Regions from separate parts of the Paenibacillus sp. DCT19 genome, predicted to be linked through region 3. Evidence: a T-box and tRNA genes for the amino acid it is inferred to sense, from the RefSeq annotation. Region 3 holds a T-box; the other regions hold tRNA genes.
What was found. The T-box of region 3 lies ahead of tyrS (tyrosine--tRNA ligase). A T-box ahead of a tRNA ligase gene usually reads a tRNA of that ligase, here a tRNA-Tyr.
Positions count from the first base shown of each region.

Region 1: it has a tRNA-Tyr gene. The T-box ahead of tyrS (tyrosine--tRNA ligase) is inferred to sense a tRNA for this amino acid. The anticodon was not compared.
Region 2: it has a tRNA-Tyr gene. The T-box ahead of tyrS (tyrosine--tRNA ligase) is inferred to sense a tRNA for this amino acid. The anticodon was not compared.

Region 1 is NZ_CP029639.1:315,033-325,094, forward strand. It holds rRNA gene DMB88_RS01340 (23S ribosomal RNA) at 1-526, shown strand, start outside; rRNA gene rrf (5S ribosomal RNA) at 604-720, shown strand; tRNA gene DMB88_RS01350 (tRNA-Ile) at 759-835, shown strand; tRNA gene DMB88_RS01355 (tRNA-Ala) at 862-937, shown strand; tRNA gene DMB88_RS01360 (tRNA-Asn) at 939-1,014, shown strand; tRNA gene DMB88_RS01365 (tRNA-Glu) at 1,019-1,090, shown strand; tRNA gene DMB88_RS01370 (tRNA-Val) at 1,134-1,209, shown strand; tRNA gene DMB88_RS01375 (tRNA-Thr) at 1,215-1,290, shown strand; tRNA gene DMB88_RS01380 (tRNA-Asp) at 1,300-1,377, shown strand; tRNA gene DMB88_RS01385 (tRNA-Phe) at 1,397-1,472, shown strand; tRNA gene DMB88_RS01390 (tRNA-Tyr) at 1,482-1,567, shown strand; tRNA gene DMB88_RS01395 (tRNA-Lys) at 1,576-1,651, shown strand; tRNA gene DMB88_RS01400 (tRNA-Leu) at 1,658-1,738, shown strand; tRNA gene DMB88_RS01405 (tRNA-Gly) at 1,749-1,820, shown strand; tRNA gene DMB88_RS01410 (tRNA-Arg) at 1,828-1,904, shown strand; tRNA gene DMB88_RS01415 (tRNA-Leu) at 1,919-1,997, shown strand; tRNA gene DMB88_RS01420 (tRNA-Pro) at 2,005-2,078, shown strand; tRNA gene DMB88_RS01425 (tRNA-Gly) at 2,090-2,160, shown strand; partial or broken gene iolD (3D-(3,5/4)-trihydroxycyclohexane-1,2-dione acylhydrolase (decyclizing)) at 2,446-4,310, shown strand; gene iolE (myo-inosose-2 dehydratase) at 4,368-5,264, shown strand; gene iolC (5-dehydro-2-deoxygluconokinase) at 5,518-6,525, shown strand; partial or broken gene DMB88_RS01445 (CoA-acylating methylmalonate-semialdehyde dehydrogenase) at 6,723-8,197, shown strand; gene iolG (inositol 2-dehydrogenase) at 8,276-9,331, shown strand; gene iolB (5-deoxy-glucuronate isomerase) at 9,397-10,062, shown strand, end outside.
Region 2 is NZ_CP029639.1:5,526,561-5,536,622, forward strand. It holds gene DMB88_RS25155 (PspA/IM30 family protein) at 1-611, opposite strand, end outside; gene DMB88_RS25160 (PspC domain-containing protein) at 613-1,110, opposite strand; gene DMB88_RS25165 (PspC domain-containing protein) at 1,128-1,352, opposite strand; gene DMB88_RS25170 (PspA/IM30 family protein) at 1,358-2,032, opposite strand; gene DMB88_RS25175 (LiaF transmembrane domain-containing protein) at 2,067-2,375, opposite strand; gene DMB88_RS25180 (helix-turn-helix domain-containing protein) at 2,810-5,221, shown strand; gene DMB88_RS25185 (class I SAM-dependent methyltransferase) at 5,487-6,413, opposite strand; tRNA gene DMB88_RS25190 (tRNA-Leu) at 6,968-7,046, opposite strand; tRNA gene DMB88_RS25195 (tRNA-Cys) at 7,076-7,149, opposite strand; tRNA gene DMB88_RS25200 (tRNA-Gly) at 7,159-7,233, opposite strand; tRNA gene DMB88_RS25205 (tRNA-Gln) at 7,238-7,312, opposite strand; tRNA gene DMB88_RS25210 (tRNA-His) at 7,328-7,400, opposite strand; tRNA gene DMB88_RS25215 (tRNA-Trp) at 7,428-7,501, opposite strand; tRNA gene DMB88_RS25220 (tRNA-Tyr) at 7,508-7,593, opposite strand; tRNA gene DMB88_RS25225 (tRNA-Thr) at 7,599-7,674, opposite strand; tRNA gene DMB88_RS25230 (tRNA-Phe) at 7,690-7,765, opposite strand; tRNA gene DMB88_RS25235 (tRNA-Asp) at 7,857-7,934, opposite strand; tRNA gene DMB88_RS25240 (tRNA-Met) at 7,960-8,033, opposite strand; tRNA gene DMB88_RS25245 (tRNA-Val) at 8,051-8,126, opposite strand; tRNA gene DMB88_RS25250 (tRNA-Glu) at 8,196-8,267, opposite strand; tRNA gene DMB88_RS25255 (tRNA-Ser) at 8,285-8,376, opposite strand; tRNA gene DMB88_RS25260 (tRNA-Asn) at 8,380-8,455, opposite strand; rRNA gene DMB88_RS25265 (23S ribosomal RNA) at 8,527-10,062, opposite strand, start outside.
Region 3 is NZ_CP029639.1:2,867,408-2,877,469, reverse strand. It holds partial or broken gene DMB88_RS13105 (PadR family transcriptional regulator) at 1-246, shown strand, start outside; gene DMB88_RS13100 (hypothetical protein) at 349-849, shown strand; gene DMB88_RS13095 (YxcD family protein) at 855-1,136, shown strand; gene tyrS (tyrosine--tRNA ligase) at 1,213-2,472, opposite strand; T-box leader at 2,593-2,814, opposite strand; gene DMB88_RS13085 (Imm63 family immunity protein) at 3,000-3,440, opposite strand; gene DMB88_RS13080 (protein adenylyltransferase SelO) at 3,653-5,122, opposite strand; gene DMB88_RS13075 (Dabb family protein) at 5,463-5,768, opposite strand; partial or broken gene DMB88_RS13070 (AraC family ligand binding domain-containing protein) at 5,930-6,777, shown strand; gene DMB88_RS13065 (DMT family transporter) at 6,777-7,718, shown strand; gene DMB88_RS13060 (pseudouridine synthase) at 7,710-8,402, opposite strand; gene DMB88_RS13055 (hypothetical protein) at 8,565-9,449, shown strand; gene DMB88_RS13050 (YwqG family protein) at 9,521-10,062, shown strand, end outside.

The DNA of each region.
Region 1 (10,062 bases), 2.6 Mb from region 3:
TCGAGCAGGGACGAAAGTCGGGCTTAGTGATCCGGTGGTACCGCATGGAAGGGCCATCGCTCAACGGATAAAAGCTACCCTGGGATAACAGGCTTATCTCCCCAAGAGTCCACATCGACGGGGAGGTTTGGCACCTCGATGTCGGCTCATCGCATCCTGGGGCTGAAGTAGGTCCCAAGGGTTGGGCTGTTCGCCCATTAAAGCGGTACGCGAGCTGGGTTCAGAACGTCGTGAGACAGTTCGGTCCCTATCTGTCGTGGGCGTAGGAAATTTGAGAGGAGCTGTCCTTAGTACGAGAGGACCGGGATGGACGTACCGCTGGTGTACCAGTTGTTCCGCCAGGAGCACCGCTGGGTAGCTATGTACGGACGGGATAAGCGCTGAAAGCATCTAAGCGTGAAGCCCCCTCAAGATGAGATTTCCCAGTATGTAAGACCCCTTGAAGACGACGAGGTAGATAGGCTGGGGGTGGAAGTGCAGTAATGCATGGAGCTGACCAGTACTAATCGGTCGAGGGCTTATCCAATTAGCACGTTTTAAATCGCAGACTTTCGTTTCGAATCTAGTTTTCAGAGAACAATACTCTGAGATGTAAGCTACGCGTTTGGTGGCGATGGCGGAGGGGTTCCACACGTACCCATCCCGAACACGACCGTTAAGCCCTCTAGCGCCGATGGTACTTGGACCGCAGGGTCCTGGGAGAGTAGGACGCCGCCAAGCGAAAACCCTTAGGGGTATTTTTTTTCGAATGTCTATACGGGCCCTTAGCTCAGTTGGTTAGAGCGCACCTCTGATAAGGGTGAGGCCGGTGGTTCGAGTCCACCAGGGCCCACCATAAATATAATAGTAGTACCGAAGAATGGGGCCATAGCTCAGCTGGGAGAGCGCCTGCCTTGCAAGCAGGAGGTCAGCGGTTCGATCCCGCTTGGCTCCACCATTCCCTGATAGCTCAGTTGGTAGAGCACTCGACTGTTAATCGAGTTGTCACAGGTTCGAGCCCTGTTCGGGGAGCCATTAAGGCCCGTTGGTCAAGGGGTTAAGACACCTCCCTTTCACGGAGGTAACAGGGGTTCGAATCCCCTACGGGTCATAGCAATACCTAATGTTTTAATGAGGGATGAGAATCCCAATATGGAGGCTTAGCTCAGCTGGGAGAGCATCTGCCTTACAAGCAGAGGGTCGGGGGTTCGATCCCCTCAGCCTCCACCATATACGCCGGTGTAGCTCAACTGGTAGAGCAACTGACTTGTAATCAGTAGGTTGGGGGTTCAAGTCCTCTCGCCGGCACCATTAATGCCTGGAACCGTGGTGTAGTTGGCCTAACATGCCTGCCTGTCACGCAGGAGATCGCGGGTTCGAATCCCGTCGGTTCCGCCATTAATTCTTAACCAAATAAGGCTCGGTAGCTCAGTCGGTAGAGCAGAGGACTGAAAATCCTCGTGTCGGCGGTTCGATTCCGTCCCGAGCCACCATGTAATCCTGGAGGATTAGCGAAGCGGCCAAACGCATCAGACTGTAAATCTGCTCCCGTACGGGTTCGGTGGTTCGAATCCATCATCCTCCACCAGTTTTTATGAGTCATTAGCTCAGTTGGTAGAGCACCTGACTTTTAATCAGGGTGTCGAAGGTTCGAGCCCTTCATGACTCACCATTATATGCGCGTGTGGCGGAATTGGCAGACGCACTAGACTTAGGATCTAGCGTCTTTGACGTGGGGGTTCAAGTCCCTCCACGCGCATCCTTTATTTGCGGAAGTGGCTCAGCGGTAGAGCATCGCCTTGCCAAGGCGAGGGTCGCGGGTTCGATTCCCGTCTTCCGCTTATATTTGCGCCCTTAGCTCAGCTGGATAGAGCGTTTGACTACGAATCAAAAGGCCGGGAGTTCGAATCTCTCAGGGCGCGCCATTATAACTTCATATGCCGGCGTGGCGGAATGGCAGACGCGCTCGACTCAAAATCGAGTGGGAAACCGTGGAGGTTCGAGTCCTCTCGCCGGTATACATAACGGGATGTAGCTCAGCTTGGTAGAGCACCTGGTTTGGGACCAGGGGGTCGCATGTTCAAATCGTGTCATCCCGATCTTATCGTATGCGGGTGTAGTTCAATGGTAGAACTTTAGCCTTCCAAGCTAATAGCGTGGGTTCGATTCCCATCACCCGCTTCAATAGAAAAGCAAAAAAGATATGGTATATGCCATATCTTTTTTGCTTTTTTTACACTCCAACGAACGTAATAACATTATCTATGCCAAAAGAAGCGATATTCAACGCACATCCATTACCTAATTATTTTAAACAATGAATATAAAACGCTTACAAAAATGTCTTGCCTAATTCAGCAAGCTGTATTACCATGTGAATTAAGCGCTTAACCTTTAGAGGTAAGGCGCTTAAACTTAACGTAGATTAAGCGCTTAACCTGTAAAGGGAAGGGAGATAATTAACGAATGGGAACAATTCGACTGACGATGGCTCAGGCATTACTTCGATATTTAGATCAACAATATATTTCGGTAGATGGTGTAGAGACCAAATTTATAAAAGGTGTCATCGGTATTTTTGGACACGGGAATGTGACTGGCATTGGAGAAGCATTAGAGCGTAGCCCGGGTACGTTGCGGTATATGCAAGGAAAAATGAACAAGGCATGGTGCATACAGCAACTGCTTATGCCAAACAGAAGAACCGCAAACAAATCTATGCCTGCACAACCTCGATTGGGCCTGGTGCGCTGAATATGATTACAGCGGCTGCCACCGCAACAGTTAATCGTATTCCTGTTCTACTGCTTCCCGGTGATAATTTTGCGACGCGAGAGCCTGATCCAGTGCTACAGCAACTGGAGGTAAGTAGTGACTATACAATTTCAGCAACTGATTCCTTCAAGGCTGTCAGCAAGTATTGGGATCGGATCGTTCGCCCAGAGCAATTAATGATTGCAGCTACACAGGCCATGCGGGTGTTAACTGACCCAGCAGAGACAGGCGCGGTAACATTGGCACTGCCGCAGGATGTTCAGGCAGAAGCATACGATTATCCAGAATCGTTCTTTGCTCGCAAAGTACACTACTTGGATCGCCGTCCTCCAGTTCTTGCAGCACTGGAACGGGCAACGAAACAGATTGCCCGTGGGAAGAAGCCACTGCTCGTTGCAGGTGGCGGTGTATTGTACTCTGAGGCATCCGCACAATTAGCGGAGTTCGCCGAGAAGTTTGGTATTCCTGTTGCCGAGACACAGGCTGGTAAAAGTGCTATGCCGTGGAACCACCCGCTCAATGTGGGTGCAATTGGGGTTACTGGCTCCTTAGCAGCTAATAGGCTTGCAAGGGAAGCGGACGTTGTAATCGGCGTAGGCACACGGTTCTCCGATTTTACGACGGCGTCTCGCTCTGCTTTTCAGCATCCGGAAGCTGCCTTTATCAATATTAATCTTAACAGCATGGATGCCGCTAAATTAGGTGGAGAAGCCATTTTAGCAGATGCACGGGAAGGTCTACAGGCTCTGCAGAAGGCATTGCAGGAGCAGCAATACCAAACCGAATATGGTGCAACTGAAGTTGCTGATTTGCGGGATGAATGGATTACAGAAGTAGATCGGCTGTACAGTCTAGAACATGCAGATGGTCTGGCACAGACTACTGCGGTTGGTGTTATTAATCAAACGATTGATCCATCTTCCGTTATCGTGTGTGCAGCAGGTAGTTTACCAGGAGATCTGCATCGTCTGTGGCGTGCGGCTGAACCGAAGACATATCACATGGAGTATGGATTCTCGTGTATGGGCTATGAGGTAAGCGGTGCATTCGGAGCTGCGCTTGCTGAGCCTGATCGTGAGGTATACGCCATGGTAGGCGATGGAAGTTATCTGATGCTGCATTCGGAGCTGGTGACCAGCTTACAGGAACAGAAGAAGTTCACCATTTTATTATTTAACAACAACGGATTCCAGTGCATCCATAACTTACAGCGTGAGCACGGAAGCGACGGGTTTGGTAACGAGTTCCGCTACAGGGATTCGGAGAGTGGAAGACTCTCTGGTGATTATATGCAGATGGATTTTGTTGCCCATGCCAAGAGTATGGGAGCCAAAGCTTACAAGGCAGAGACAGCAGAGCAGTTGGAGCAGGCGCTCAAGGATGCTCGAAACGAGAAAGTGACTACACTCATCGAGATCTCAGTCGTGCCCGGAACCAACGCGGGTGGGTACGAGTCATGGTGGAATGTGGGTGTACCGGAGGTCTCTGCAGAAGAAAAGGTAATTCATGCTCACCAGGCAATGCAAACCAATCGAACCAAGGCAAGACTCATTTAAATCAGGACTGTTCACAATACGAACTTAAAGGTTGAACGACAAAGGAGATGTGAAGCAATGAGTAAGTTGCCATTTCAGCTCGGGATTCATCCGATTAATTGGGTTGGCGAGGATGTGAAGGAACATGGCGATGCCACAACCTGTGAGCAGATTCTAGATGACATTCAGCGTCTCGGGTTAACAGGTACAGAGATGGGACGTAAATATCCAACCGATCCTGCCACGCTAAGGGAGGAATTGAACAAACGAAACATCCGTCTTGTATCCCAATGGAAATCCGTGTTGCTGTCAGACCCAGCATACCGTGTGTCCGAGCTAGACAGTTACCGTAAACATGCGGAATTTTTACAGTCGATGGGTAGTAAGGTGATTAGTACAGCAGAGGTCGGTGGTTCGCTGCATTTTGATCCACGGCGCACACCACATGAAAAAGAAGTATTAAGATTGAGCGAATCGGAATGGCATACATTTGCAGATGGCTTGAATGCAGCGGGAGCTATTGCTCAAGAGTATGGGCTCAAGCTCACATATCACCATCATGGAGGCACTGTGGTAGAGCAGCCAGATGAGATTGATAGGCTTATGGAGCTCACCGACCCTTCACTGGTGTACCTCCTGTATGATACGGGTCATGCTTATTACGGTGGTGCAGATCCACTTACGGTGCTCCGTAAACATTATGACCGGATAGCTTATATCCACTTGAAGGATATTCGTCCACATGTGCTTGATGAGGCTAGAGAGGCACAATCTGATTTTGTAGGTTGTATTCGTAGAGGCGTGTTTACTGTACCGGGTGACGGATGTATTGATTTTGCACCAATTCTTCAGGAATTGATCATAGGAGGATACGACGGTTGGGCGATGCTCGAAGGGGAACAAGACCCAGCCATTCATAATCCTTATGAGTATGCGAAACGCTCTTTGCAATACATGGAATCACTAATCGGGTAGTCCACGAACTGGTTTGGCAATAAATGAAGATACTAGCCGAGCGATATGGAGTCAGCAGAGGTATTTAGACTTTCACCAGAGTCAATAGCGCTAGCTCTACAGAGGCATTTAATGGATTCCAAGTGACCCGCCGAGCCATAAAAAAACCTTCTTCAGAGGATTTAACAATGAAGGGCAATGCATTCCCAATAGAAATAGATTAATGACCTAATTATTTTAATAAATATCTCCCTTAGAAAGGGGTTCAACGGTAATGACCTACGTATCCTTTCCGGTATCCAGAAAGCTAGACTTCACTGCGATTGGCCGATTATGCATCGATCTTAATGCCAACGAGATCAACCGCCCTATGGAAGAAACGATGACGTTTACGAAATATGTAGGCGGCTCTCCCGCCAATATTACGATTGGTATGTCAAGGCTTGGCATGAAGACAGCGTTTATTGGCAAGATTGCAGACGATCAGATGGGACGCTTCATCCAAAGTTATCTGGAGCAGAACACCATCGACACCTCCAATGTCGTATCGGATGATACGGGGGCAGTTACAGGACTTGCGTTTACAGAGATCAAAAGCCCGACCGATTGCAGTATTCTGATGTACCGGGATAACGTAGCTGATCTGAAGTTGCAGCCGCGCGAGGTGCAGGAGCAACTCATTGCAGATTCTAGCGTGCTCCTGATTTCTGGTACGGCTCTAGCTCAGAGTCCTTCGCGTGAAGCGGTGTTGCAGGCACTAACTTATGCGAAGAGACATGGGACTGTCATTGTGTTTGATCTAGATTACCGTCCGTATACGTGGTCTTCGGCAGAAGAAACAGCGGTCTATTACAATCTGGCAGCGGAGAAGTGTGACATCATTCTAGGGACTCGCGAAGAGTTCGATATGATGGAAACGTTCGATTATAACCCCGAGCATAACGATCAGGTGACAGCTCAGAAATGGTTCGACTTTGATGCCAAAATCGTAGTGATCAAGCACGGCAAGGAAGGTTCCATTGCGTATACAAGAGAAGGACTATCCCACCGTGCGGATAGTTATCCAGCTCGTGTTGTCAAAACATTTGGAGCCGGAGATTCTTACGCAGCCGGATTCCTATATGGTCTGATGCAAGGATGGACGATTGGACGCAGTATGGGGTATGGTGCTGCAGCAGCCAGCATCGTCATCTCCAGTCACAGTTGTTCGGATGCAATGCCTACGGTGGAGCAGGTGAATGAATATATCGAACGCTGCAACCGAGGCGAAATCACAGTGTGATCGTTGGATCGCATCATTACTCAGACATGCAGATACGTTTACCGAGGATCGTATACTAATTTACTAATTAACTACTATATCAGTTCAACTAAACCTTCTTTAGTTAAACCTATATCGTTTAACGGAATATTTTCGCTACTGCTATTTCAAGTACAGGTTATTTCATGGGGCACGTATATACGAAGGGGGACTAGACTATGGCAAAAGGAACATCGGAGACATCGACAAATGTGACAATGGTACAAAACTGGATCGGGGGTACTTGGGTGACCCCAACATCTACCCGTACAGAGCCTGTTGTGAATCCGGCTACGGAAGAAATCATCGCTTATGTGCCGCTCTCTGAGCGGGCGGATGTAGACCAGGCTGTTGAAACAGCACGTGAGGCATTCCGATCCTGGAGTGTTACCCCGGTGCCACGCCGTGCACGGATTTTGTTCCGTTATCAGCAGTTACTCGTAGAACATTGGGAAGAGCTCGCAAGGCTGGTGACGCTAGAAAATGGTAAGAGTTACGCAGAGGCCTACGGCGAAGTTCTGCGTGGTATCGAATGCGTGGAATTCGCAGCAGGTGCCCCGAATCTGATGATGGGCAAACAATTACCTGACATCGCCACAGGGCTGGAATCAGGCATGTATCGGTACCCAGTAGGCGTAATTGGGGAATTACCCCGTTCAACTTCCCGATGATGGTACCGTGCTGGATGTTCCCACTGGCCATTGCCTGCGGAAACACATTTGTCCTGAAGCCATCAGAGCGTACACCTCTGCTGGCAGGACGCTTGGCAGAGCTATTCAAGGAAGCGGGACTGCCGGATGGTGTGCTTAATATCGTTCACGGTGCACATGATGTCGTGAACGGATTGCTTGAACATAAGCAGATTCAAGCGATCTCTTTTGTCGGATCACAGCCTGTGGCTGAATATATCTATAAAACGGCTTCCGCTCATGGCAAACGGGTGCAGGCGCTAGCTGGTGCTAAAAACCACTCTATCGTTATGCCAGATGCTGACCTTGACCTCACAGTGAAAGAGATTACTAGCGCGGCGTTTGGCTCCGCAGGAGAGCGCTGTATGGCATGTTCAGTGGTGGTGGCTGTAGGCGATGTTGCAGACGCACTTGTACAGAAGCTGGTGGAAGCTGCAGATCGGATTACCATTGGTAATGGCCTGGATGAGGGAGTGTTCCTAGGCCCAGTCATTCGCGCTGGACACAAGGAACGTACACTGGGGTATATTGAGGCTGGAGAGCAAGAAGGAGCGGCATTGATTCGAGACGGACGTAAGGATAAGGCAAGCGGGGAAGCAGGCTACTTTGTAGGGCCAACCGTATTCGATCAAGTAGATAGTACGATGAAAATCTGGAAGGATGAAATTTTCGCTCCGGTTCTCGCTGTGGCAAGAGTGGAGACGCTTGAGGAAGCGGTGGAGCTGGCAAACCGTTCTGATTTTGCTAATGGCGCGTGCTTGTTCACACGTAGCGGAGCTCACATGCGGCAATTCCGTGAAACAATTGATGCGGGTATGCTCGGCATTAACCTAGGCGTGCCAGCGCCGATGGCGTTCTTCCCATTTTCCGGCTGGAAGAAATCATTCTATGGGGATCTTCATGCCAACGGGTCAGACGGTGTAGAGTTTTACACGCGCAAAAAGATGGTCACGGCTCGTTGGTAAACAACGGGTGATCGTCTGATCACAATACAGCCTAAGTAAGTCTTGGAAGACTTGATATGCATACAGGGAGGTAGCGGGATGGGCAAGGACAAGGTAAGAGTGGGTATTATTGGCGCAGGACGAATTGGTAAAATTCATGCCGACAATTTGTTGCGCAATCCTCATGTGGAGATCGTAGGCATAAGTGATCTATTTGCGGGACCAGAGCTTGAAGCTTGGGCAGGGATGCGCGGTATCTCTGTGGTAACAACGGACAGTACAGAGCTTATTGAACACCCTGACGTAGATGCTGTGTTGATCTGTTCCTCAACAGATACTCATGTGCCACTTATTGAATTAGCAGCGCAAGCAGGTAAGCATATTTTCTGTGAAAAACCTGTGAGTATGGATCTTCATCAGACAGAGGCAGCCGTAGCGGCTGTACAGCAGGCAGGAGTGAAGCTACAGATCGGATTCAATCGACGCTTTGATCATAATTTCAGACAGGTGCGCGCACATGTACAGGATGGCTCCATCGGAGAGCCACATATTATCAAGATTACCTCTCGTGACCCTAGCCCGCCTCCTGCGGAATATATCCGGGTATCAGGTGGGATTTTCATGGATATGATGATTCATGATTTTGATATGGCTCGTTATCTCTCAGGCAGTGAAGTAGAGGAAGTGTATGCACAAGGCAATGTGCTGGTGGATCCTGTATTTGCTGAATATGGAGATGTGGATACCGCGATTGTTACGATGAATTTTGCCAATGGAGCCATTGGTGTTATAGATAACAGCCGCCGAGCGGTTTACGGATACGATCAGCGTGTGGAAGTGTTTGGATCGAAGGGTAGCACTGCGGCTGCCAATGATCATCCGAATACGGTAGAGCTTAGCACAGCTACGGGATTGCTACGGGACAAACCACTTCACTTTTTCCTTGAACGTTACAACGAAGCGTATGTACAAGAAACCGCACTGTTTATAGAGGCTATCCTGAAGGATATACCTGTGATCGTGGATGGTCATGATGCGGTTCAAGCAGAACGGATTGCATATGCGGCTCGGATGTCACTCCAACAGGGAAGACCCGTCAAACTTCTTGAGGTACCGAGTGTATTGGTGGATTCGCAGACGGCTGTTCAATCTTAATTAACAAGTTAACCGCTATCACACTTTTGTTCTAAAATTGCAATTCGAGAGGAGTCGGTAACCGCATGTCAGAACGCATAGTGAAACCCGAATTCAATCCAGCAGAGGATGGAACACTGTTAACCGTTACGCCAGAGTCGGCCGGCTGGGAATACGTAGGATTTCAGGTGGTACAACTGGAGGAGAATCAGACGTGGGGGCGTGAGAGCGAGGATCAGGAGCTCTGTATCGTTCTTCTTAGCGGACTTGCGAATGTGCGTACACAGAAGAACACGTGGGAGAATATTGGGCGCAGAATGAGCGTTTTTGAGAAAATCCCTCCATACTCCGTGTATGTTCCAAGCTCGGATCAAGTACAGATTACTGCACTTACCAAGCTTGAAATTGCTATATGTGCAGCGCCTGGTGAAGGAAGTTATCCAGCACGTCTGATTGCACCTGAGGATGTAGGCGTCGAGACACGGGGATATGGTAATCTGGAACGGCAGATCCATAACATATTGCCAGAGCAGAAGGAAGCCGACAGTTTGCTTGTCGTGGAAGTCTTTACACCGGATGGACACTGGTCGAGTTATCCGCCTCACAAACATGATCGAGATGCGCTGCCAGATGAGTCATTGCTAGAGGAAACATATTATTTCCGTGTAGAGCCTCAGCAAGGCTTCGCTATTCAACGAATCTATACCGATGATCGTTCTGTGGATGAGACGCTGGCAGTCAACAATGGTGAA
Region 2 (10,062 bases), 2.7 Mb from region 3:
GCATCCACGGGATTAGTGTACGTGGATTGTGTGTTGCGATACGGTGCACGGATTACGTCAGCTTCAGCTTCCATTTGCATGATTTTTTCTTCCATGCGGTGGAATCCAAGTGATGCGCCTCCGCTCTCAATGCTGTGCAAGCTGTTGATTTGGGACATTTGCTTTTTCGCTTTAGCCATCTGAGCACGAGATACCAGTTCATTGCGTTTGTTACGCATTTTGTAGAACTCATCTTTCATGTCATGAAGCTGTTGTAACAAGTCTTTGGCTTGTGCTTCTGATTGTGCATGAAGATCGCTGTATTCCGTAATTTTTTGATCAAAATAGATTTTCTCTTCCAGCAATTTGCGAGCTACTTCTTCCTGACCATTAGCCAAAGCAGCTTCAGCTTGAGACTCACGTTGTACAGATGTGCGCTCTGCTTCATCCAAACGTTGCTTCATGCGACGCTCATTTGCCATTTGTTTGGCAACAGTTACCTCAGCCTCATGAATTTCAGCCTCCATATCACGCAGATACTGATTCAACATTACAATTGGGTCTTCCACTTTATCCAACATATCATTAACCGATGCTTTCGTCATATCCTTAATCCGTTTAAATACTCCCATTTTACTTTTCTCCCTTCTCGTAACGAGATAATTTTTGGCGAAGCTCTTCAACTTCTTTTTTCAGTGCTTTTTTCTCAATATCTTTCATCATGGAGTCCAGATCACTTTCTTGATGTGCCCCAGCTCCGTAGGCATTGTTATCATAGGAACGTGGATCAGATTGCGGTCTACCGTTATACCCTGGGCCAGGTCCGAAGCTTCCATGACCTGATTGGTTCGGGTTGTTTTGATAAGGGCCTCTTGGCGGCTGATGATCATAGTTGTTGTATCCTCTGCCAGGACCTGATCCGTATCCGTATGGATCATATGGCGGATAGGGTTCTTTGGGGACTACCAGTGCTGCAATGAAATAAATTAACAACGACGTGCCGCCAGTTACGAAGATACTGATGACGAAGATGATCCGAAGTAGTGTGGAATCCATGCCAATGGATTCGGATATCCCGCCACACAAACCGGTTAACATTCGGTCACGCGTTGAGCGGTATAATTTGCTCATGTGCTTACTCCTTTCGTTTACTTGTGTCCTCTTACGTGATCGTATGGATCAGCGTAGTAGGGTTCCTTCGGCACCACCAATGCAGCGATGAAGTAGATGAGCAGTGATGTACCTCCCGTAGCGAAAATACTGATGAAGAAGATGAGACGTAGCAGCGTGGTACTGAGTCCGAGATTCTCGGAGATGCCGCCGATCAAACCTGTCAGCATCCGATTACGCGTTGAGCGGTATAATTTACTCATTTTAACTACTCCTTTTTGTCATTGTTTAACTTCTGTTTTAGCCTTTCCAGCTCTTTATCCAGCGCTCCGGAAGACATGCTTCCTGCTGATCCAGAGCCATCCTGACCCATACGGCGTATGTCCCGTAAACTTTGTGCTTCATATTCAAGATCAGAGACTTGATCATCCAGTCGATTGAACATACGTGGGACATTCTGTCCGTTATTATAGTGACTTCTCTGATTCATTCGTTGTTGTAACTGGATGGTTTGCATCCGTGCGTAGTAATATTGGCGCTTACTGTAGACATTTTGATATTCTACTTTGAGCTGATCAATCTGTTCATCAAGCTCCTGTAATGCCGCATTACTTTGGGCGTACAATTCGTTGTACTGATCCATTTTTTCTTCATGCAGAATTTTTTCTTGGAGAGCAAGTTTGGCCAGATGCTCCTCACCAGCTTTTAAGGCCATTGAAGCCTGTTCTTCACGTTTGTGTACCATCGATGCTGCCTGATCAGCTTGCTGTTTCATCTGTCTGGTGTGACTTGCATATTGATGACGAAGCTTCTCAGCTTCACCGATGTCTTGGCGGGTCGAGATCAGAAACTGGTCAATCAGTTTGACTGGATCCTGACTTTGCTCCAAATGTTCATTCAACGTAGCTACGGTAATATCCCGCATTCGACGAAATACACTCATTATATTCTGTCCTCCTTCTCATAATCGTGAAATCTTAGTAACGGCGATGACTGTTGCGTTTGTTTCCTAGCATCGATACCCCTAAGATAATCAACCCGATTGCGATAATTGGTCCCAGCAACCAAGATAACTTACCGATCAGTGCAAAGATACCTATGATCAGTACGATCCATCCTAGCGTTGTGTTACCACGCTTCACTCCGTAGTACCCCAGTGCAATCATCAGAATGGGAATCAGATATCCCATCATGTATCCTAGAAAAGGTGTTAACTTTCCGAAGAGGATGAGTGCGCCTAGCGCAATCAGTACAATCGCCCAGCCGTTTCCTTTATTCCATCTCATTATGTTTTCCACCGCCCTTTCCGAGTGCGTTTGTTTCTTGTTTAACCTTATGTCCTTATTCTAGGGCAATTTGAGACTTTTCAAAACAGACTGTGGACGGTTTTTCATCCTAGACTCAGGTCGGGGATCATCTTCGACCTTTGGCTATCCCTATATCAGACCTTAATCTGACAAGGTTCGCCCAAGCCTCCTTATCCCTTTATTACCTGTACTCGAGCCCTACATGACCTTCCATTTACAGATACCAGTCCTTACCTCTGAGTTACGTTTATGATGAGTTCGCGTTTCTACATAATAGCCCTAGAAGTGAAATATCCAACGCAACCCTCATTACATATTACTTTTTTATCCATATAATCTAAATTTAGATTGTTTTAATTGTAAGCGTTTACTAAAATAGGAATATGACCACCCTTTACGTCAGGAGATGACCTGTGCGATCCTTAACTTATTTACATAAAATGATAGTGTATGGCATTCTGCTAAGCACGTTACCCATTCTTTTAACCGGCATTGCTGCTTTTCTCTATTCTTCGCATCAGATGGAGTCACATCGTATTCAAGCGAATCAACAGCTACTTTCACAAATGCAATCTAACGTAGAACACAAACTGGCTACGGTAAGTTATATGTTGGATCAGGCAACTCGCTCTCCACTTACTGTACAATCTCTGGCTACACCTCAACTAAGTCCAAAGCCGGCTATTGCGAACAAATTGCAATCCGAGTTTCAACATATGAGATCCTGGGAGCCGTTAATGGATATTACACTTGTTAACCAAACTCAGGATTGGCTTATTGATCATGCAGGACTTTATCTGAATACAGATTTCCCACTGTCTCTACCTATGAAAGACTTACTGTCAAATACGCTCACATCAGGTTGGCAACTTGTCCCGTCCTCTGTCTTTAACAACCAAGAGCGGATGAAGAGTTCTGGCTGTAATTATCACATTGCACTAGCTAGGTCGATCCAAACGAAAAATGATTCAACAAACTCGGCGCTTATTGCTGGAATACCTGCGTGTTCACTACAGACGCCTATTGAGTCAGTGGATGCGAGTTCATCCACTTCAGGACTAATCATAATTAATCGTGAACAACGTATCATTGCACATCCAGACCCAAGCTACATGGGTAAGCCTTTAGCAGCGACTGGCTTAATTTATAGTGACAATGGAGTAAGCTTGAGTGAGCAGCTCTCTCCTGCCTCGCTTCCAGCATCCTCCTCCTACGGTGAGCTGCGCACGTCAGATCAGCACTATTCCATGGTATACGCCCAATCCCCATTAAAAGGATGGAGCTATATTCTGATTACGCCAATGAATGTCCTGAACCGTGAGTATATTCAAGTCGCACTACACACGATGTATATCAGTATGGGAATGTTACTTCTTTCTCTACTGCTTTCCTGGCTAGGTTCAAAGCGAATGCACACACCTATTCGTAGACTTCTCTCTCAAATTGGTATTCATGATCAAGTAGCGGCAACAGCTACAGGTTCACTGCAAGGGGCGAAATCGGCGCTCTCCATGGATGAATTCGAACAGATCAGAGCTGGGGTCTCTCAATTATCCGCATCCCGTTCTCAGCTTGAGCACAAGTTGAATCATTATGTGATGCAGTCACGTAGCCATTTCTTAATGAATATATTTCTGGGAAAATATCCACCCATTAAGCTACAACACATCTTGAATGAACAAGGATATGCCTCTCAGCTCAAGCAATGGCAACATATTTCCGTTATAACGATACAAGCAGATCTTGTGAATCATACAAAATATAGCCCACAAGACCGGGAACTGCTCCTGTTTGCTATTCAAAACATGCTAGAGGAGACCATCTTGCCCGAGATGCAACTGCTTCCGATCTTAATCGAGCAGACGGTTGTAACCGCCATTGGAACCTATGAATCTGATCCAGATGAGTTTACGAAGCAACTATATGCTCAAACTGAGCAACTGCAAAGGCGAGTTGAAGATCTACTCAGTCTACAGGTAAGCATTGGCATCAGTCAGCCTTATTCTACCCTATTGGAAGTCCATCAAGCTTACAATGAGGCTATGGAGGCTCTCCAGCATCGTCTCAAATTAGGAACTGGCGTTATTATCCCATATGAAACAGTTAAGACTCATATTTCTCATTGGTCGCTGGCTTACCCGGAGTCATTCGAGTATGAATTAATTCAAGCGATGCATTCCGTAGATGACGCTGAAGCTAATTCTATGCTCCATCAGCTGCTTGAGTATGTATTTCATATGGAATCGACACCAGAAGAGTATCAGTTGATGTTGATGCGATTGCTCACACGTATTCTGTTAATGATGCAGGAAGTTGGCATACCCCTCGGGCAGATTACAACCGGACAGGGCAGTATATTCAAAGAACTCTTTACACTACAGTCTGCAGCTGAAGTCGAACAATGGTTTACTCAACGTATTATCATGCCAATTGTAACTATTCTCAAAGAACGACAGTATGCGCAGTACCAACATATTTCTGAGAAAATGATTGCTCTTATCCAGCAGAGTTATGATACAGATCTTACATTAGAGGAGTGTGCTACCCTTCTCCACTATAATGCCAATTATCTAAGTGGTGTATTTCGCAAGGAAACAGGGTGCTCCTTCAGTGAGTACCTCACCAAGCATCGATTTACGATAGCGAAGAAGTGGTTAGAAGAGACCGATTTAACGGTAAAGGATATTGCGGCTCGGCTCCGGTATAACAACCCTCAGAACTTTATTCGTTCTTTCCGTAAGTGGGAGGGTATCACACCTGGACAATACCGGGAACGTAAACGTCGTGCTGGCTATGTACAGGAAAGCCGCTCATTAGGAAAATAAGTTTGCATTGGTGCCAAAATCATTACACCGACGCGACAGTCAGGAGATACACTCGGTGCGGCTATCTAATCTATCTCATCACAATACGTGTATACCGTCTGTTCGTTATTGGAGATCGGAGATGACGGAAAGGGTCGGAAATGAAAGCAAAAAGGAGCAGATCAAAGGAGCAGATCATCTGCTCCTTTTTATTTTAATAACACTCATTAACATTACTTACTTGATATTCTTCAATAACAATCATTGTTATTATGAGATACTTATTTTATTTGTTTGTGAGAACCTTCATGTTTGGCTGCTCCAACTGAATCAGAATTTTACCAAACCGTCCTCCTCTTAAGAACGTCACTGTTCCATTATCATATGTCTTTCTAATGTATTGCTCAGCCAGGCTAATGGATTGTTCGTCCGTTGGTAGACTATACGTATTCAGCCATTCAGGTAGCTTCTGTACAACTTCTTCCACAGGCAGTTCAACGGTGTTCACTTCCTTGGTAATTAGCGTTGTATAGGAGTACCCCTTCAGATAGAGCAACTGTTGAATGAATCCCATATCACTTGGTTTAAATGGGGTCTGCACTTGAAGCACTGTTCTTAGTTCATCAATCAGTGTGTGCTCCCGTTGTCCAGCCATCGTACTGATATACACATACTTACGGGCAGAATTAATGGCCTGCTCAATCGTTTCCCAATCGGACATTGCTGGACACATTGAAGCAAAAGCAACATCATACTTTTTCCTCCACCCTTTCTGCTCAATAGATATTTCTTCAAACCGCTCGCACACGATTTCAATCTTAGATGTCAAAGCTGCTGGAATTGTCTCCTTCATCAAGGAAACGAGTAGCTCAGAAGGTTCGACCGCTGTTACGGTTGCACCCTTCTCTGCGAACGGGATTGTGAAAATGCCAGAAGCTGCCCCAATATCTAAAACCGACATTCCTTCAAAATCTACACCTTGATTCTCGATCCATCCCATAATGCGCTCAGAACGTGCTTTTCCCTCTGTTGTAAAGGATTGCTGATGATACTCTTTAGCCCATCTCTCAAAAGCTTCTGCTGTATCAAAAGGGGCGCTTGGCTTTTTATATTTGGGACTCCTCGGTCTATTCTTCCAAGCCTCTTCCCACACAGAAAGATCAAATAATCCTTGGGGAATATCTAATTCTTTGCTTGGTATCACTTCTGTCATCTCTACACACTCCATTTCTTCATTCAGATTATTAGATCCACTTCATTGATTTAACTCATATTTGTACAAGGATTCATATAAGGAAATAACTCAGACATGATTTCATGATTTCATGACATCATGAAGTTGATATTGTATGGCTTCGAGGCTTTACCACGTAGAGACTCTACGGCTTAGAAACTTGATGATATTTAAACTTTTCGAATTAACTTCATCTTTCCTACTTATAGCTCAGATGTTTTTTATAATAAATATAAATATGAATACAAATACAAATATAAAGGAGTCATTATATCTTTAATTAGATGCAGCAGCATATCAATGATAACTCCTTTGTACCCACATCATTATTAGTTAATATAAGTAGAGCATTCAAGTCGATTAAGGACTTTACTTATCTATAATATACCCAATGCCAGATTACGTCAATATACAGACAACAGAAATGACTGAACGGATATAGTTTCAACTTACACATCATTGAACATTAAGTATTCTCTCTTTACAAAAAGAACCCTATGAATTGCAAGTGCAATCCATAGGGTTCTACGTTATACCGGCGAGAGGACTCGAACCTCCACGGTTTCCCACTCGATTTTGAGTCGAGCGCGTCTGCCATTCCGCCACGCCGGCACATATTCTTTTCGTATAGAGAAAATAACTGGAGGCGCCACCCAGATTCGAACTGGGGATAAAGCTTTTGCAGAGCTGTGCCTTACCACTTGGCTATGGCGCCGTATTAATTTGGAGCGGAAGACGGGAATCGAACCCGCGACCCTCGCCTTGGCAAGGCGATGCTCTACCGCTGAGCCACTTCCGCATAATGGCTGGGGATATAGGATTTGAACCTATGCATGACGGAGTCAAAGTCCGTTGCCTTACCGCTTGGCTAATCCCCATAGACAAAACAAAGGGGCGATCGAGGGGAATTGAACCCCCGAATGCCGGATCCACAAACCGGTGCGTTAACCACTTCGCCACGATCGCCATATATACTATACTTTTAAAATTAATTGGCAGGGGCAGCAGGAATTGAACCCACACCAACGGTTTTGGAGACCGTTGTTCTACCTTTAAACTATGCCCCTAAAAACTGGTGGAGGATGATGGATTCGAACCACCGAACCCGTACGGGAGCAGATTTACAGTCTGATGCGTTTGGCCACTTCGCTAATCCTCCATAAGTGGTGCCGGCGAGAGGACTTGAACCCCCAACCTACTGATTACAAGTCAGTTGCTCTACCAGTTGAGCTACACCGGCGTATTAAGTTATAAATGGTGGCTCGGGACGGAATCGAACCGCCGACACGAGGATTTTCAGTCCTCTGCTCTACCGACTGAGCTACCGAGCCATAATAAAGTTCAAACTTAAATGTTACACTTTACCTTGGGCGTCGGTGCCTTATATCAGATCTAGTGAACAGTTTCCTCATGTGGAAAATATGGCGGAACCGACGGGATTCGAACCCGCGATCTCCTGCGTGACAGGCAGGCATGTTAGGCCAACTACACCACGGTTCCAGATCACTTTCGTAAGAAAGTATAATTGCGGGGGCAGGATTTGAACCTGCGGCCTTCGGGTTATGAGCCCGACGAGCTACCGGGCTGCTCCACCCCGCGTCGTTATAAAAGATATATGGTGGAGGCTGAGGGGATCGAACCCCCGACCCTCTGCTTGTAAGGCAGATGCTCTCCCAGCTGAGCTAAGCCTCCGAATAACACATTTATGATCTTAACATAAAACCGCTATTAAAATCAACTTCTTTTTTTTGAAGAAAAGAATGACCCGTAGGGGATTCGAACCCCTGTTACCTCCGTGAAAGGGAGGTGTCTTAACCCCTTGACCAACGGGCCTTGCTAAAAAAATTATCTGGCGGAGAGAGAGGGATTCGAACCCTCGAGACGCTTGTGACGCCTACACGATTTCCAATCGTGCTCCTTCGGCCAGCTCGGACACCTCTCCATATGGCTCCCCGAACAGGGCTCGAACCTGTGACAACTCGATTAACAGTCGAGTGCTCTACCAACTGAGCTATCAGGGAATATAATACATCCAGAGTGTTGTTCTCTGAAAACTAGATTCGAAACGAAAGTCTGCGATTAGAACTTGCAATTGGATAAGCCCTCGACCGATTAGTACTGGTCAGCTCCATGCATTACTGCACTTCCACCCCCAGCCTATCTACCTCGTCGTCTTCAAGGGGTCTTACATACTGGGAAATCTCATCTTGAGGGGGGCTTCACGCTTAGATGCTTTCAGCGCTTATCCCGTCCGTACATAGCTACCCAGCGGTGCTCCTGGCGGAACAACTGGTACACCAGCGGTACGTCCATCCCGGTCCTCTCGTACTAAGGACAGCTCCTCTCAAATTTCCTACGCCCACGACAGATAGGGACCGAACTGTCTCACGACGTTCTGAACCCAGCTCGCGTACCGCTTTAATGGGCGAACAGCCCAACCCTTGGGACCTACTTCAGCCCCAGGATGCGATGAGCCGACATCGAGGTGCCAAACCTCCCCGTCGATGTGGACTCTTGGGGGAGATAAGCCTGTTATCCCCAGGGTAGCTTTTATCCGTTGAGCGATGGCCCTTCCATGCGGTACCACCGGATCACTAAGCCCGACTTTCGTCCCTGCTCGACTTGTAGGTCTCGCAGTCAAGCTCCCTTATGCCTTTGCACTCTTCGAATGATTTCCAACCATTCTGAGGGAACCTTTGGGCGCCTCCGTTACTCTTTAGGAGGCGACCGCCCCAGTCAAACTGCCCACCTGACACTGTCCCCGCACCGGATTACGGTACCAGGTTAGAACCTAGATACGATCAGGGTGGTATCCCAACGGTGCCTCCACCGAAGCTGGCGCTCCGGCTTCAAAGGCTCCCACCTATCCTGTACAGATCGTACCCAAATTCAATATCAAGCTGCAGTAAAGCTCCATGGGGTCTTTCCGTCTTGTCGCGGGTAACCTGCATCTTCACAGGTATTAAAATTTCACCGGATCTCTCGTTGAGACAGCGCCCAAGTCGTTACGCCATTCGTGCGGGTCAGAATTTACCTGACAAGGAATTTCGCTACCTTAGGACCGTTATAGTTACGGCCGCCGTTTACTGGGGCTTCGGTTCACAGCTTCGGATTACTCCTAACCGCTCCCCTTAACCTTCCAGCACCGGGCAGGCGTCAGCCCGTATACTTCGCCTTACGGCTTCGCACAGACCTGTGTTTTTGCTAAACAGTCGCTTGGGCCTTTTCACTGCGGCCCCCTCGTGCTATTCACACTACCGGGGCACCCCTTCTCCCGAAGTTACGGGGTCATTTTGCCGAGTTCCTTAACGAGAGTTCTTCCGCGCGCCTTAGAATTCTCTTCTCGCCTACCTGTGTCGGTTTGCGGTACGGGCACCATCACCTGGCTAGAGGCTTTTCTTGGCAGTGTGAGATCATGACCTTCGCTACTGTAATTTTCACTCCCCATCACAGCCCAGCCTTACGATGTGCGGATTTGCCTACACATCAGCCTCACTGCTTGGACAGGCATCCATCAGCCTGCGTCACTACCCTACTGCGTCCCCCATTGCTCATAACGGCTTACGGTGGTACAGGAATTTCGACCTGTTGTCCTTCGACTACGCCTTTCGGCCTCGCCTTAGGTCCC
Region 3 (10,062 bases):
ATGAGACGCATCCTGAATGAGCGTAAAAACTGGTTTAACGAGCGAATACGTTATTTTGAAGATTTGAAATCTCGCATCCCTCAGGATAATTTGCGTGTGGGAAGTCGAGAGTTCGGGAGCTATATTCTCGTGCAGAAAGGCTTAATGAACGCTCAAACTGGCCTTGAATGGTGTAATTGGGTTACCCAGTTACTAGATGGTCAAGCGGCGATTCAAGACCCGATCCCAGTCATTTCGGAAAATTAAGAAAAATTTGAAACGTTTCCGTGAGTTCACCGTATTACTTGAGTAAGGCTGTATTTTATGGAGAAATCCAACAACATTAATCGGGGGGTTACGATCTTTACAATGAAGAAAAAATTCGGTATTAAACATCTTATGATGGTGTTCATGGCATTTACATTACTGTTCGCAACAGTTGGTGTGGTTAACCCAGATTCAGCCGATGCAAGACGTGGCGGCGGTTTCAAATCAGGTACGAAAAGTTATAGCAATACTCCTAAGAAATCGGATTCCAATAACAATGTAAGTCAATCGAACAGCAACAATAACTCAGGTACAGGTGCAGCTGCAACAAACCGTGGTGGATTCTTCGGCGGTGGCGGCGGATTCATGAAAGGCATGATGCTTGGTGGTTTGGCTGGATTGATGTTCGGTGGATTGTTCGGCGGCATGGGAGCTCTGGGTAATATCCTTGGATTGCTCGTAAACGTAGCTGCTATTATGTTGATTGTTATGCTTGCAATGACACTCTTCAGAAAGCTCACCAACCGTAAACCAGCGGCAGACGGACGTTATGATCGTCGTGACGATCGTGATGATGACCGCAACAGAAACGGACGGTACTAATCCCTATGGTTCTGAGCATGGATGAAATTGTGAATGCGATTTGCCTTCACATGGCAGAACGTAAAGGTGTACGACCAACTGATGTTAACGTTGAATTGAGCTGGGAGGAAGATACAGGATATTCCGCTGAAGTCTGGATTCAAGGCCGAAGTCAATTTTTGGTTGAATCCAACATGATTGAAGCAATTCTGCGTTATCTCCACAGTGAATATAATATTCGAGCTTATCGTGAAGATGTGCGACTGGATCTTGATGAAGAGATTACAGCGATTGTAAATCAACACTAATTGAGCTCAAAGCAACGAATTAAACCGCCCCCCTTTGATCTAATCAAAGGGGGCGGTTTTGTGTTAATGTCGCTTTTTACTTCAATTTCACCAGGCTGTAGTTCTTCTTCCCTTTACGGATAATGATGAACTTTCCACCGATAGCTTGCTCTGCAGAAACGTTGAATTCAAGCTCTGTTACTTTCTCACCGTTCAAAGAGATAGCACCTTTGGTAATATCCTCACGCGCTTGACGTTTCGATGGCTCTAGACCAAGATCCACCAACCAGTCAACGATATTTTTGGCTTCGCCTTCCGTTTCGAAGGTAGGCATTTCTTTGAAGCCCTGCTCGATCTCATCTGCCGTCAACGAGCGAATATCTCCACTGAACAAGGCTGCTGTAATCCGTTTAGCCTGCTCCAGCATCTCCTCACTATGAACGAATCTCGTCATTTCTTCAGCAAGTGCTTTTTGTGCTTCACGTTTATGTGGCTCTGTCTCTACTTTTTGCGCCAAGGCCTCGATCTCCTCTTTGCTCAAGAACGTGAAGTATTTCAAGTATTTCACAACATCACGATCATCCGTGTTCGCCCAGAACTGGTAGAACTCAAATGGTGTTGTTTTGTTCGGATCCAGCCAAATGGAACCACCTGCTGATTTACCGAACTTGGTGCCATCTGCTTTGAGCATAAGCGGAATCGTCAGACCGTACGCTTTAGCCTCAGAGCCTTCTTTTTTACGAATGAGATCAAGACCACTCGTGATGTTACCCCATTGATCCGAGCCGCCAATCTGCAATTGTACGTCTTCATTCTTGTACAGGTGCAGGTAATCGAGGGATTGGAGAATCTGGTAGGAAAATTCAGTGAATGAAATTCCGTCTTCGAGTCTGCTCGCCACGACGTCTTTTGCAAGCATCGTATTCAGGTTAAAGTTCTTGCCGTAGTCACGCAAAAATTCAATGACATTGATCTGGTGTGTCCAGTCATAGTTATTGACCATGCGCACCTGATTGTCGCCTTCGGTCACAAAGAGCTTTTTCAACTGTGCTGTTAATGCATTCACATTGTCTTGAACCTGTTCCAACGTCTGCAAAGAACGCTCGGACTGACGTCCACTCGGATCACCAATCGTACCTGTCGCTCCGCCAATCAAAATGACTGGACGATGTCCTGCCTGCTGGAAACGTTTGAGCATCATAAAAGGAATCAAATGCCCGATGTGCATACTGTCTCCTGTAGGATCGACACCACAGTACAAGGAGACCGACTTCGACCCAATCAGTTCACGCAGTCCTTCCTCATCCGTCTGTTGATTAATGGCTTCGCGCCATTCTAATTCATCAATAATATTCACGAATATACAACTCCTTCTCCAGTATCATAATCCTCAGCTCATGAGTTACGTGAGTCAGCAAGAAACACATCTGGGCAGCTTTTTTGGACACAAAAAAATCGCCTCCTTGTCATCTGTTGACATAGGGACGATTCATAACCGTGGTACCACCCAACTTGCACAGACATTCGAAATCGAACCTGTCTGTACCGCTTTTGGCGAAATATCGTTCGCCATCCCGCTTGGCATTACCCAAGATACTCCAGAGTGTAATTCGCAGCCCTTGTATGTATCAGGTTCCATCAACCCCTGACTTTCTGTAACAGGGACAAAGCCGCTACTGCGCTCTATCATCGTAGTTCATGTATTAGATTATAGCCAGTATAGCGGAACCTTAGAGCCAATGCAAGACCAAGTAACTTCTACCTTACATGCTTTACAATCCTATCGTTACTCACCCACAATATTTTCCAGATATTTCATTGCAAATGTGCTTTGGAAACAACGCTCGTCCATATTTTACACAAGTAGATAAGTGCTTATGCTCTTCAGCTCTGTTCAAGCTCCTGCCTTTTACCGCTCTCATGCCAACGTAGATAGACTCCACCAATCTGTTGGAAAGCTTTCTGAACATCCGCGTTCAGTTCTGCATAAATAGCTTCAGTGTATTTCAAATATGTATGTACATTATCTACTCCATGCCGTTTCATCAGTTCAACATGCGCAATCGTAAAAATAATATCTGCCAGTAACCAGTATAGAACTTCGTCCGTCTGCTTCAATCGCTTCTTCAACATAGGCATTCCTCGCTCATAGATCGTGACCATATAAGCAGTTTTGCCCACCTCTACATAAGGCACACCCTCCCATTTAAACTCTTCAAATAAACGATTAACACTACGCGCTACCTGTTCTGGCGGCAAGGATGTGCGATTGAGTAGTTCAGTTAGTGCAGCTGCAATTTCTTGTTTGTTCAGCAAATGTGACATGTTCACGCTCCTATGGCTGCCGATTTAATATACGATTGCCCTCCATTATTCAAGGCTCATCAAAGACATTGATTCACTTTTTATATCTTAACCTCCATTCGTACACTATTCCATTAAAAAAGCTGCCCTTAGGCAGCCTTAATTTTTTTCATTTTCGGAATAATCGCTAGGTATGGTGCGACGGTATCATTTTTCAAGTCTTATTGTTAGGCTTAAGTTCCGCAGAATGTCCGATAGGATGTGTCACATGTGGCCGGGACTTCGGTGTACTCTGAACGTTCAATTGAATGGTCGAATGGATTCGACAGCACCTGAACTAACTTTTCCACCAAACTAAGATCCCCGTGATTTTCCGCACGATCCAGTGCTTCCTCCACTCGATGATTCCGCGGAATGACCGCTGGATTGTGATTGCTCATCTGCTGTTGTACTTCATCTCTAGATTGAGGCTGTCTCTCCAATCTTGCCTGCCAGCGTGTATGCCACTCCTTGAATTGAGCAAGGTCAGCAAGATTAGAATGATGAGTCTTATCAAAAGTTAGAGCCAGGAAGGTATTGGTATAATCTGCTCCGGCCTGCTCCAGCGTTTCCAAGAGATCCTTCACCAATGTTTCGTCCTCCGGCTCCGCATTGAACAACCCAAGTTTGGCTCTCATGCCAGACAACCACGCTTGATGATACAGATCGGAGTATTGGGCGATGGCATCTTGGGCAATTTGCACAGCCTGATCCTCATCCTCATGTAATAACGGCAATAGCGACTCCGCTAAACGCGTTAGGTTCCATCCTGCAATGTAAGGCTGATTGCCATAGGCATACCGTCCCTGAGTATCTATTGAGCTGAACACAGTCCCAGGTTTGTATACATCCATAAAAGCACATGGTCCATAATCGATCGTCTCACCGCTTAACGTCATATTATCCGTGTTCATGACTCCATGTATAAAACCAACCAGTTGCCATTGTGCCACCAGTGTTGCCTGGCGTTTGATTACTTCCTCAAGCAGGGAGCGATAGCGATGCTCATCCAGCTTAATATACGAATAGTGACGCTCCAGCGTGTAATCTGCCAGTGCTCGTAATTCCTCTACCGTTCCCCACCTTGCAGCATACTGGAATGTACCTACACGCAAATGACTGGAAGCCACACGGGTCAAGATCGCACCTGGTCGCTCCGTTTCACGAGTAATCGTCTCTCCTGTTGATACTACAGATAGAATTCGCGTTGTTGGAATGCCTAAGGCATGCATCGCTTCACTAATAATATATTCACGAACCATCGGTCCAACAGCCGCACGTCCATCTCCTCCGCGTGAATATGGCGTTCTGCCCGATCCTTTTAGCTGAATGTCTACGCGTTCTCCGTCAGGCGTAATCTGTTCACCTAGGAGCAGTGCTCGTCCATCACCCAGCATATTGAAATTACCAAATTGATGACCTGCATATGCTTGAGCTAAGGGCTCGGCTCCTTCGGGTATGAGATTGCCCGCCAAAATCGCAGCTCCTTCATCACTCTTCAGCTCTTCTGTATTTAAACCAAGCTTCCTCGAAACTGTATCATTAAAAATGATTAAATGGGGGGATTGCACATGTCCCGCTCCCTGCTTCGTATAAAACGTCTGTGGCAATCGTGCATAACTATTATCAAAATTCCAGCCTGTCGCAAGCTTTGCTGTTGGCATGATATCACTACACTCCTTTTCCTTGAAAACAAGGTTCCTGTTGTATTATTGTTGCCTAACCAAACAATGCTCATTTATGTAGTCGCATGAAATTCATTGATCGTGAACATGGCACTCATGTTCTTGTAGAAACTGTAGCATATCTAGTTTAATTTTGCATGCTTATCCCGTAAATACAGAGCTGTTAACTATGATAAATAGTATAAAGATGAACCTGACTATCGTCCAATCACAATTATCAATAAGTAAACGATTCAACTTTTCTAACGACAACACAAAAACAGCGAATCCATAGTCTAAACCATAAATTAGCTGTTTCTGGCTTATCTTAATTAATTAATTAATTGGACAGCGGGTAGTCTGATACGATGACGTTCTCAATCCATCCATTCAAGGATGCTACAAATGCTTGATGAGCAGGATGTGGACCGTAGGCGCGCAATGCCTGCTGATCTTCAAATGTTACTCTTAAACCAATTGTATAGCCTTGAATTCGGTCTGTCTCTTCCGTCTGGTTAATCCCTGCTGTCAGTTCAACAATGCCTGGAATCTGCTCTTTTAGCGCTAATAATTGATCTACAAACTCCTGTTGCTTAGGTAATGTAGTCTGATCGTTAAAATTAAAAATAACTAAATGTTCAAACACGTTATTTTCCTCCTTTGTTTGCCTTGAAGCATAGCATGTTAGATGTTAATCGATTACAATCTAAGATGCTCAAATTGTAATTCAAACAGCAATATCATTCAAGAAAATTCCTTCTTCTCAATTTATACTATCTATAACTTACTAGAAAGAAGGTGCACCATATGACGCGTGAAGTCCGAACCGTCGTTTATGATACAGATCTACAATTGGAAGCCTATCAGTTCGAAGGTATTATGCAGAAATTCCCGAATCACTTTCATGACTATTACGTCATTGGTTTTATTGAGCAAGGCAAACGCTATCTCGCCTGCAATAACAAGGAATATATGCTGAACAGTGGTGATGTCATTATTTTCAATCCGCAGGATCCTCATGCCTGTGAAGGGGTAGACGGTAGAACACTAGACTATCGATGCATCAATATCCAACCTGACGTGATGAGAAAATATGTGCAGGAAATTACCGGACAAGACTACCTTCCCCGGTTTACAGAACCTGTGCTGTATCAGAGTGAACTCTGCACGTCGTTACATGAATTACATTTGATGATCCTGGAAGGTCAATCAGATTTTCATAAGGAAGAAGCATTGTTAATGCTATTGGATCAATTGATAAGAGATTATGCAGATGCCCTGCCTCCCTTAGGGTCACAGGATCTCACAACCGAGATCAGACGTATCTGCGAGTACATGGAAGCCCATTATATGGAGCCGATTATGCTGGATCAGTTTGTCGAGATGACGGGTCTGAGCAAATACCACCTGCTACGTTTATTCACGACCCAAAAAGGAATATCACCCTATCGCTACCTGGAAACAATTCGCATCAGTCATGCCAAGAAGCTGCTTGAACAAGGCGCACTGCCCATTGAAGTTGCTACGCGGACAGGCTTCAGTGACCAGAGTCACTTTACGAATTTTTTCAAAAAACTGATTGGGCTCACCCCCGGCAGTATAGACGCATTTTCAATCATGAAGCTAACGCCAGCGCTACGAAAGATAGCATATGATGACACATGAACGTCAGCTCTCAACTGGGCATCTACTTGCTCTATTTACAATACTCATCTGGGGAACAACATTTGTCTCTACCAAACTCCTGCTGATCGATTTCACTCCTGTGGAGATATTGTTCTTTCGTTTCGTCATCGGATATGTTGTTTTGTTGCTGCTGTATTCCAAACGTATACCCTTGGTCTCATTAACAGAAGAAATGTTATTTGCAGCCGCAGGTTTGTGCGGGGTAACGCTTTATTTTCTCATCGAAAATATTGCCTTAACATACACACTTGCATCAAATGTAGGGATCATTGTCAGCATTGCTCCATTTTTCACAGCTGTGCTTGCACACTTTTTCCTTCATGGAGAGCGTCTAAATCGCTCCTTTGTGCTAGGGTTCGCAATTGCACTATCTGGCATCATACTCATTAGCCTGAATGGCAGTTTTGTGCTGAAGCTGAATCCGATTGGAGATGTTCTCGCCTTTCTCGCCCCTATGGTCTGGGCAGTCTATTCCGTTATCATGCGCAAAATCGGCGCTTTACCCTATCATATGATCGGTGCAACACGCAAAGTCTTCTTCTATGGCTTGGTATTCATGCTGCCAACCTTGTTTATGTTTGATTTTGATCTCAATCTGATGCGGTTCGCCGACATGAACAATCTTGCCAATCTCCTGTTTCTAGGTATAGGAGCCTCTGCACTCTGCTTTGTCACTTGGAACCGAGCTGTACGGGTACTTGGTGCCGTGAAAACGAGCATTTATATTTATCTTGTTCCTGTAATCACAGTCGTTGCATCTGCACTCATTCTAGATGAAGCGCTGACTTGGGTAACCGTGCTGGGGGTTGTGCTAACCTTGGTTGGATCTTATCTATCTGAAAAAAGAAGTACCGGTCATGTGGACAGTTCAAGTCATGTAGCTGTGCAATCCACTAGTCGATCATTGTAACAGGGAAAATAGCTTGTCCAGTTCTGCTGGCTCTAAATGTCTCCATTTGCCTCGTTCCAGATGATCCAGCGTAATATTCATAATACGTACTCGCTCCAGCTTCAGCACCCTGTATCCCAGTGCTTTGCACATGCGGCGGATCTGCAAATTAAGCCCCTGTGTCAATATGATGCGAAAAACAAATTCATCCTGGCGATACACCTCGCAAGGCTTCGTAACGACATTTAAGATCTCCACACCCACCGACATGGCATGGATAAACTCTGCGGTTAGAGGCTTATCAACAGTTACGGTATACTCCTTCTCGTGATTATGCTCAGAGCGCATCATTTTGTTAACGATGTCTCCATCATTGGTTAATAAAATCAAGCCCTCTGAGGCTTTGTCGAGTCTACCCACAGCAAAAATTCGTGAGGGATAATTGACGTATTCGATGATATTGCCCGTAACACTCTCGGCAGCCGTACAGACAATGCCAATAGGCTTATTCAGTGCTATGTATACACGTTCACGCTCTTCTCTAGGAATTTCTTGTCCATCGATGAGCACGATATCACTTGGCTCAACGTCAGCACCCTTTTCACAGACTTCTCCATTGATCGTAATTCGTCCAGCTGCAATCAAGCGATCGGTTTCTCTGCGTGAACAGTAACCCGTCTCACTGATGTATTTGTTAATTCTCATGTTCCACCATCCTTTGCAATCAAAACGAACTTTATAAACAACTCCATTTAGTACCTTGTACTGATTTCCATTCCTGTCTTATCCTTATATAATTTAGAGAAACAATACAATCCATCCTTATGTATAAGAACGCTAACCTAATGTTCAGTGAGAGGAGATTTTATGGACAAGAAGTTACTTAGGACTCTGAAGAAATTATATCATTACTCGAATGGAGTATACGACCGTGAACGTCAAGTTACATTGTACCAGGTTGATACACTGACTGCTGCAGAACAAGAACTCTTGCAAGTTCACAATTGGAATGTGAATGACATCGTACAGATCGAACATGATGAAATTATAGACAAGCTGATTGCTCTACAACAAAATGAGAGCCTCTCCTGGCGTACAATTACCGATGCTTTTATTGCAGGAGTAGGCGGCAGTTATCCGAGGGGCATATCGACACTTGCAAGCTATCATATGATGATTCATACCATTCCCCATACTTACGAAGAAGCCGATAAGTTTCTCATGTGCAAAATCTGCGGGTTTAGCCACAACGACCAAGGCTGGGAGAACATCTCCTGGATTCGTTATGCGATCCACTTGGGGAATTATTATGGAGGCACTAGCCGCGGTGCTTATGTGGATCTGTATGAATTCATACACCTGCTGGAGACTACACCGATTACACCTACAGCAGACGATATCAACATTTTCAACCAACTGCTTGTCAGCCTAGATGAGGCCACCGATGATGAATCTCCGGGAAAATATGAGAAGCGTCTCACCTCGAATAAGTTAATCAAAGGTACGCCTGGTATCCGTCGTGGCATACTGCAATCTCTCGCTATGGTAGGGATTCTACCCAATCAGGTGCTGAGCCTCAGCCCAAACCATTGGACAAATGTCGAGGATCTTCACCTAGCGGGGTTACAATTAAACAATACCAACGGCCGTTCAGATATGGAAATGCCATGGGCTGGCTGGAGAGGGAATTACGGTGTCGATTGGAACCATGCGAAGCAGATTTTCGGATATGTTATTCAAGATCAGTCTTAAATCTCTTCATTTTCTCACTCAACACTGAAAGTAAGACACTCGAAGCCATAGCATTAACAACTAAGGAGCTTATGATGAACCAAGTTACGAAAATGACATTTGAACCCAATCATGCCAATAAAGAATCAGGGATATGGATCGGCGGTGACAAAGCATATGTACAAGAGTGGCCCCTTAATCCAGAGGGTGATCCTTTAATTCATCTCTTTTCAATCGATTGTAATCAACTTGCCAAGCATATTCATACTGCCACTTTGCCAGCAGATACGCTCATCTCGGTATTCTCCACCTATTCGGCAACAGATTATTTTCTAGATCAAGTAACATATACCGGCGATGAGCTGGAGTGGAATGAGAACATAGTGGGTGGGTGTACATTTGTCTCAGTAACTACCTCGCCATATATGTCCCATAGCCCTGGTGCGTGTATACCGTCGTGCGGAGTAGCGTTCTCGGAAGTTGAATTAGACGAGCAAGAATTCCCTGCATTTTCCTTTCTCACTTCAAGTCCACCTAATGGTATACACGGGATTACACATCTATTAGACCAATACGGTATCGTATGTCAGATCTATTCAGGAGATTTTCCCGCACCGTATCAAGATATATTAGG